2 regions of the Mesorhizobium sp. WSM4815 genome follow, and region 1 is predicted to be linked to the other one. Evidence: riboswitches for the same ligand, from Rfam matches in the RefSeq annotation. Region 1 holds a riboswitch; the other holds the start of a gene.
The links. Region 1 has a riboswitch for thiamine pyrophosphate ahead of thiC (phosphomethylpyrimidine synthase ThiC). Riboswitches for the same ligand answer to the same signal wherever they lie in the genome.
Positions count from the first base shown of each region.

Region 2: it holds a riboswitch for thiamine pyrophosphate, as region 1 does, so the genes downstream of both, thiB (thiamine ABC transporter substrate binding subunit) here and thiC (phosphomethylpyrimidine synthase ThiC) in region 1, are expected to answer to the same signal.

Region 1 is NZ_JBVVQS010000083.1:99,034-103,231, forward strand. It holds gene AC0L2B_RS08215 (ABC transporter permease) at 1-407, shown strand, start outside; gene AC0L2B_RS08220 (ABC transporter ATP-binding protein) at 404-2,044, shown strand; TPP riboswitch at 2,147-2,263, shown strand; gene thiC (phosphomethylpyrimidine synthase ThiC) at 2,365-4,194, shown strand; gene thiO (glycine oxidase ThiO) at 4,191-4,198, shown strand, end outside.
Region 2 is NZ_JBVVQS010000099.1:265,428-269,625, forward strand. It holds gene thiP (thiamine/thiamine pyrophosphate ABC transporter permease) at 1-1,208, opposite strand, end outside; gene thiB (thiamine ABC transporter substrate binding subunit) at 1,464-2,477, opposite strand; TPP riboswitch at 2,521-2,634, opposite strand; gene AC0L2B_RS24535 (thiamine diphosphokinase) at 2,736-3,380, shown strand; gene AC0L2B_RS24540 (ABC-F family ATP-binding cassette domain-containing protein) at 3,382-4,198, shown strand, end outside.

The DNA of each region.
Region 1 (4,198 bases):
ACCTCAGAACGGCGCGCGCGGAAGTGCTGGAGCTGCGCGAGCGCATGTTCGTCAGCGCGGCGCGAGCCATGGGCGCGAAGCCGGCCCGGATCATCATCCGGCACATCGCCCCCCTGGTCCTGCCGACATTGGTGACGATTTCAGCCATTGACTTCGCGACCGTCATTTTGTCGGAATCGGCGTTGAGTTTCCTTGGCCTCGGCATTCAGCCACCCGACTTCACCTGGGGCGCGATGGTGGCAAACGGCCGCGGCTATCTCGCCACCGCCTGGTGGATCGCATTCTGGCCGGGCCTTGCAATCATGCTGACGACGCTGTCGCTCAACATCCTCTCGAACTGGGCGCGCACCGTTGCCGATCCGCAGCAACGCTGGCGCCTTCAGACATTGCGAAAAGCTGCCCGATGAGCAACGCGACCATTCTCAAGGTCGAGGGCCTGACCGTCGATTTTCTTTCGGATGATCAGCCGGTACGCGCCGTCGGCGATGTCTCTTTCCACGTCAGCCGTGGCGAGACGCTGGTGATCCTCGGCGAAAGCGGTTCGGGAAAGAGCGTCAGCACCAGCACGGTGATGGATCTCGTCGACTGCCCGCCAGGCGATATCGTGGCCGGCTCCTGCTTCTTCGACGGCGTCGAACTGTCAGGCCTCGGCGCCGAGGCGCGCCGAAGCATCAACGGCCGCAGGATTGCGATGATCTTTCAGGATCCGCTCGCCTATTTGAACCCGGTCTACACGGTGGGGCGCCAGATCGAGGAGGTCTTTGAGAGCCACGGTGCGGCAGCCGGCAAGGGCGCACGCGCCAAGACGATAGAACTGCTTCGGCGGGTCGGCATTCCAGAGCCGCAAAACCGCGTCGACTTCTATCCGCATCAGTTCTCGGGCGGACAACGCCAGCGCGTGATGATTGCCATGGCGATCGCGTTGAAACCGGACATCCTGATCGCCGATGAGCCGACGACTGCCCTGGACGTCAGCGTGCAAGCGCAGATCCTCGATCTGCTGCGCGATCTCCAGCGCGAAACCGGCATGGCGTTGATCATGATCACCCACGACCTCGAAGTCGCCGCGTCCATGGCGGACCGGATTATTGTCATGAACGGCGGCATGGTCGTCGAGACGGGCATCGCCAGGGAGGTCTTCAGCAATCCGCAGCACGCCTATACCCGCCGCCTCATCGCCGCCCTGCCCCACGGCAACGCAGCGGAGGCGCCGAACAGGCGTTCGACGGCGATCGCCGGCGAGACGCTGCTCAAGGTGGAACATCTCACCAAGCACTATGAGCTTGCTTCCGGAGCTTTTAGCAGCAAGCGGACGTTCAAGGCGGTGGACGACATAAGCTTCGAGGTCAGGAGAGGAGAAACGCTCGGCATCGTCGGCGAGTCTGGCTCCGGCAAATCGAGCGTCGCGCGCATGCTGCTGGGGCTGAACGCGCCAAACGCCGGTAGCGCGGTCTTTGCCGGTGAGAACATCTTCGACATGAATGGGACGCGCCTTATGGCGTTTCGGCGCAAGGTCCAGATGATCTTCCAGGACCCATACGGATCGATGAATCCGCGCATGCGCGTTTACGCCATCATTTCCGAACCCTGGGTGATCCACCGCGATATCCTGCCGAAGGAGAGGTGGAAGGCTCGCGTGGCAGAGCTCCTGGAATTGGTGGGGCTGTTGCCGGAGCACGCCGAGCGCTACCCGCACCAGTTTTCCGGCGGCCAGCGACAGCGCATCGCCATTGCGCGCGCACTTGCCAGCGAGCCGGAACTGATCGTCTGCGACGAGGCGGTTTCGGCGCTCGACGTCTCTATCCAGGCGCAGGTGATCGACCTTTTGGCCGACCTCAGGACGAGGCTCGGCCTCTCCTATATTTTCATCACCCACGACCTGCCGATCGTGCGTCATTTTGCCGACCGGATCATGGTCATGAAAGACGGACGGATTGTCGAGGAAGGCCAAACCGCGGCGCTGTTCGGGGCGCCTCGCCACGACTATACGCAAAGCCTGCTGCAGGCTGTGCCCAGGCCCAAATGGCTTACGCAGGCTCAATAGTTCCCTGGATATCGGCCTCGATTGTCCGTGCGCGCCCAGCTAGCGTTGCCGATTGATGGACCGAATGCGCTTGACAAAATGGCGATCGCCCGCTCAATTTGACCCATTCACCAGGGGGGTCCCGGCAAGGGGCTGAGATACTGCTGGCTTTCGCGGCGCAGTGACCCGTTGAACCTGATCCAGTTCATACTGGCGTAGGGACGGTGCAAGCGCTTTGCGGGAGTCCATGCCCGAAAACCTGTAAGCAGGCCAACCAGAGCGTCTTTTCATCCTTCCGGCACAGAACTGGGTCTCCAATGCATGAGCAAAGGAGCCTCAATATGAATGCCCTAACCCCAGCGGTCTCAACGGGACCGCTGCCTGCCTCACGGAAAATCCACAAGTCCGGCGTCCTCTATCCGCACATCAAAGTGCCGATGCGGGAAATCGCCGTCCACCCTACGGCAGGCGAACCGCCTGTCACCGTTTACGATCCGTCCGGCCCCTATACAGACCCGACTGTCGAAACCAGCATCGAAAAGGGCCTCGCCAGGTTTCGCCATGAATGGGTTACGGCGCGCGGCGACGTCGAATTCCACGATGGCCGCAGTGTCAGGCCGGAGGACAACGGCTTCGCGTCAGGTGAGCGCCTGACGCCGGAATTTCCCGTGCGCCACCGGCCGCTAAAGGCAAAAACGGGCAAAGCGGTGACGCAGCTTGCCTATGCGCGCGCCGGGATCATCACCCCCGAAATGGAGTTCGTCGCCATTCGCGAGAATCTCGGCCGCGAGAGCTTACGCGGCGGGATGCAGCGCGACGGCAACTCTTTCGGCGCGGCGATCCCGGACTTCGTCACGCCGGAATTCGTGCGCGACGAGATAGCGCGCGGACGGGCTATCATTCCCTCCAACATCAACCACCCGGAGAGCGAGCCGATGATCATCGGCCGCAATTTCCTGGTCAAGATCAATGCCAATATCGGCAATTCAGCCGTCACCTCGTCGATGGCCGAAGAGGTCGAAAAAATGGTCTGGGCGATCCGCTGGGGAGCCGACACCGTCATGGACCTGTCGACCGGTCGCAACATCCACAACATCCGCGAATGGATCGTCCGCAATTCGCCTGTGCCGATCGGAACCGTGCCGCTCTACCAGGCGCTTGAGAAGGTCGGAGGGATCGCCGAGGACCTGACCTGGGAAATCTACCGCGATACGCTGATCGAACAGGCCGAACAGGGCGTCGACTATTTCACCATCCATGCCGGTGTGCGGCTGCACTACATCCCGCTGTCGGTCGACCGGGTCACCGGCATCGTGTCGCGCGGCGGCTCCATCATGGCCAAGTGGTGCCTGCATCATCACCGCGAAAGCTTCCTCTACGAGCATTTCGAGGAAATCTGCGACATCTGCCGCGCTTACGACGTGTCGTTCTCGCTCGGCGATGGCCTTCGTCCCGGCTCGATCGCCGACGCCAACGACGCGGCGCAGTTCGCCGAACTGGAAACGCTCGGCGAGTTGACAAAGGTCGCCTGGGCCAAGGATTGCCAGGTCATGATCGAGGGGCCGGGCCATGTTCCGATGCACAAGATCAAGGAGAACATGGACAGGCAGCTCGAAGTCTGCGGCGAGGCGCCCTTCTACACGCTTGGGCCGCTGACCACCGACATCGCACCCGGCTACGACCACATCACCTCAGGCATCGGCGCGGCGATGATCGGCTGGTACGGCACGGCGATGCTCTGCTATGTCACGCCCAAGGAGCATCTCGGTCTCCCGGACCGCAACGACGTCAAGACGGGCGTCATCACCTACAAGATAGCCGCGCACGCCGCCGACCTCGCCAAGGGACATCCGACGGCGAAGGTCAGGGATGACGCCCTTTCCCGCGCACGCTTCGAGTTTCGCTGGGAAGACCAGTTCAACCTGTCGCTCGACCCCGAAACCGCGCGCTCCTTCCACGACGAGACGTTGCCGAGGGAGGCGCACAAGCTGGCGCATTTCTGCTCGATGTGCGGGCCGAAATTCTGCTCGATGCGCATCTCCCACGACATTCGGGCCGAGGCACAGAAAGAGGGCATGGCGGCGATGGCCGCGAAGTACCGCGAGGGCGGCAATCTTTACATGCCAGTGGACGGCGAACCGCCCATGCCGAAGATGCCGGAGCCGTCATGAGGCT
Region 2 (4,198 bases), on a different contig from region 1:
CTGACGGTCCGCAGCAGCAGGAACCAGCCGGCGCCGATGACGACGGGCGGCACGACGAGGACGAAGCCGGCGCCGGTATCCGTGGCGTATTCGAGCGGCGTCCTGGCGCCGACGTGACGCCTCAAGGCCAGCGCCCGGCGTGCCATGACCAGCGACAGCGACAGCGCCACTGCAAGCAGCGCCGCCAGCAAGGCGAGCACGGCGCTGGTCAGCGCCGCTTGCCGCACCGCGCTCTCGCCCGCCAGCCGGCCGAGATCGGCGCCAAGGCCTGAGGTGACCGTGGCCGCCATCGGCCCGGCGACGAACAGCAAAGCCAGGATGATCAATGCTGTGTTCAGCACGGTCTCGGCGGCGCCGGCCGAAAGATAGCGGCGCGAAGCCACCGGCAGGTTGGCGTCGCCGACGGTATTGGCGCCGAGCCGCATCAATGCCAGCACGACGACGAAGGTCAGCGCGATCTGCAGCACTGTCAGCGTCACCGCGCGGGCAGGATCGAAATCGAAACGCAGCGCCTGGTAGATGGCGACCTCCAGCGTTGTCGCACGCGGCCCGCCGCCCAGCGTGAGTACGATGGTAAAGGATGTGATGCAGAGCATGAAGACAAGCCCGGCGACGCCCGGCAGCGCCGCGCGCAGCGTTGGCCATTCGATCAGCCGGAAGGCGGGCCTGGCGCCCATGCCGAGCTGGCTCGCCAGCCGCCACTGGTCGGCGGGCACTGTCGCAAGCGCTTCGAGGAACAGCCGCGTGGCCAGCGGCAGATTGAAGAAGACATGGGCGACGAGGATGCCGGACAGGCCGTATATGCCCGGCCAGCCCTGACCGCCGATCGCGCTGAGCACGCCGGCGAAATAGCCGGCACGGCCATAGAGTGCCAAAATCCCGAGTGCTGCGACGATGGCCGGCAGCGCGAGCGGCACGGCGAAGAGCTGCAGGATCAGGCCGCGACCGAAGAAGCGCGGATGCCGCGACAGCGCCCGCGCCACGAACAGCGCCGGCACGACGGAGAGCAGCGTCGACAGCAATGCCTGCCACAGTGTGAATCGGGCGACGCGGAAGAGGTAGGAATCGAAGGCCGACGCGGCGCCGGACGGATCGCGTGCGCCTTCGACGATGAGCCCGGCGAACGCGCCGCCGATCAGCAGCGCAACAGCGGCAAGCGCGATGGTGCCGGCGGTGATGCGGGGATCTCTACGATGGCCAGTGTGCATTCCGCGCTGCCCAACTTAACGGCGGGCGCTGAAAGATGGGATGTGGCTGAGGTCGAGTTCCCGCCCACCCCCTTCTGGCCTGCCGGCCATCTCCCCCACAAGGGGGGAGATTGGAAGCTTCACCCTCGCCTCAATCCTTCGACTGTTGCGATTGGCGAAAGCGGAAGTGACATCCGATCTCCCCCCTGGAGGGGGAGATGGCCGGCAGGCCAGAGGGGGGTGGCGTGGAGCGAACACCATGCAGAAATCTAAGTCCTACTTGCTCATCACCGACAGCCATTCGTCGACCCAGGCCTTGCGGTTGGCGGCGACCTCTTCGGGGCTGAAAAGCAACGTCTTGGTCGGCTTGACGAGCTTGTCGAAAGCCGGATTGAGCGGCTTCTCGGTCTTGCCGGCAGGGAACATCCAGTTGGTCTCGGGAATGACATCCTGGAATTTCGGCCCGGTCATGAAAGTCAGGAACTGTTTCGCAAACGGGTTCTTCGCACCTGATTTGGTGATGCCGGCAACCTCGATCTGCAGATACGCGCCCTCGTCGAAGGGCGCTGCCTGATAGCGTTGGGTGTTTTCGGCGACCATATGATAGGCCGGCGACGTGGTATAGGACAGCACCATCGGCGCCTCGCCCTTGGTGAACAGGCCGTAGGCCTCGCTCCAGCCCGGAGTCACGGTGAGCACCTTTGCCTTAAGCTTGGCCCAGGCTTCGGGCGCCTTGTCGCCATAAACCGACTTCACCCACAACAGTAGGCCGAGACCGGGCGTCGAGGTGCGCGGATCCTGAATGACGATCTTTTCATCGGCATTGCCCTCGACCAATTCCTTCAGGCTCTTCGGCGGCGTCTTCAGCTTTTCGGTGTCGTAGACGACGGCGAAATAACCATAGTCGAACGGCACGAAAATATCGTCGCTCCAGCCGCCCGGCACCTTGACGTCGATGACGGCACCATGCGGCGAAAACAGGCCGGTGGCCTTGGCTTCCGCCGTCAGATTGGTGTCGAGGCCGAGCACGATGTCGGCCTTGGTCGCGGCCCCTTCCAGCCTGACGCGGTTGAGCAGGGCGACGCCGTCGGCGACCGCGACGAATTCGAGAATACAGCCGCATTCGGCCTCGAACGCCTTCTTGACCGCCGGGCCTGGACCCCATTCGGCGGTGAAGCTCTCATAGGTATAGACGGTGAGTTTTTCCTGCGCGGATGCCGGCCCGGTGCCGGCGAGAACGGTCGCCGCGAGCAGCACTGCCGAAACAAGTGTGTATAAAAACGTGCGCATCGGCGCCTCCTTCGTTGGCGTTGAAGGGAATTGAGGCGTCGGGTTGTCCGAAACGTCTAATCCCTCCGCCGGTACAAACCGGATCAGGTTCAGCGGGTTGGCAGGTTGCCTCTCAGCCGGTCCGCGAAGATCGCGTCCAGCACCCCGTTAGAGCGCTTCGACACATAGGCCCGGCCCATCTGCGGCGCAAGCGGAAGTTGCCGGGCATCCAGACCGCGGCCTTCCGTTTCGCAAGCAGGGCTGGTAAGGGCCACGCATATGAGCAAATTCACCATCCTGCTTGGCGGCGACCTTATCCGCACGCCGCTGCTCGACCGCCAGGTCGAAGGCACGCGTGTCATCGCCGCCGACGCCGGCATCAGCCATGCCCGGACTCTGCGCCTGACGCCGGAACTCTGGGTCGGCGACTTCGATTCGGTGCCGGCGGATTTGCCGGACGAGCTCGCCGCCGTGCCGCGCCAGGTGTTTCCGGCAGAAAAGGACAAGACCGACGGCGAACTGGCTATCGCCGCCGCGCTCGAACGCGGCGCGACCAGCCTCGTGCTCGCCGGCGCGTTCGGCGGCAAGCGCACCGACCACGCCTTCCTGCACCTGGCGCTCGGCGTCCGGCTGGCCGAGGCAGGGACAGAGGTGCTTTTGACCAGTGGCGCACAGGAAGGCGTGCCCTTGCTTCCCGGAAAGGCCGGCTTCGACTACGCCGACGGCACGCTGTTTTCGATTCTCGGCTTCTCCGACCTTGCCGGTCTGACCGTGACCGGCGCCAAATGGCCGCTGAACCATGTCGAGGTGGCGTTCGGCTCGTCGCTGACCATTTCCAACGAGGTCAAGGGCCGGCTCGAAGTCGCGCTGGGCAGCGGCCGCGCGCTGTTGCTCGCCCATCCATTCCCCCTACCTGAAAGCTGACATGGCGCCGCCGCTTCTCAATCTCGACGGGATAAAACTGACCTTCGGTGGCACGCCGCTGCTCGACGGGACGGAACTGACGGCGTCGGCGGGCGACAAGATCGCTCTGGTCGGCCGCAACGGCTCGGGCAAGTCGACGTTGCTGAAGATCGCTGCGGGATTGATCGAGCCGCAGGATGGCGAGGTGTTCCGCCAGCCTTCGGCAACAGTGCGCTACCTGCCGCAAATGCCCGACATGGATGGTTTCGCCAGCGTCCGCGCCTATGTCGAGGCGGGGCTCGGACCCGCCGACGATCCCTACCGCGCCACCTATCTGATGGAGCATCTCGGCCTGTCCGGCGAGGAACGGCCGAACGATCTCTCCGGCGGCGAAGCCCGCCGTGCTGCCCTGGCCCGCGTCATGGCGCCGGAGCCCGACATTCTCCTCCTCGATGAGCCGACCAACCATCTCGACCTGTCGGTCATCGAATGGCTGGAGGAGGAGCTTGCCCGCACCTCTTCGGCGCTGATCGTCATCTCGCACGACCGCCGCTTCCTCGAGCGCGTGTCGCGCGCCACGGTCTGGCTCGATCGGGGCCAGACCCGCAGGCTGGACAAGGGCTTTGGCCATTTCGAGGAATGGCGCGACACCGTTCTGGAAGAAGAAGAGCGCGAGCAGCACAAGCTTGGCCGCCAGATCGTGCGCGAGGAGCACTGGTTGCGCTATGGCGTGACGGCAAGGCGCAAGCGCAACATGCGCCGGCTTGGCGAACTGCAGACCATGCGCCAGCGCTTTCGCGGCCATCGCGGCGCCGAGGGTGCGGCGACCATGGTGGCCA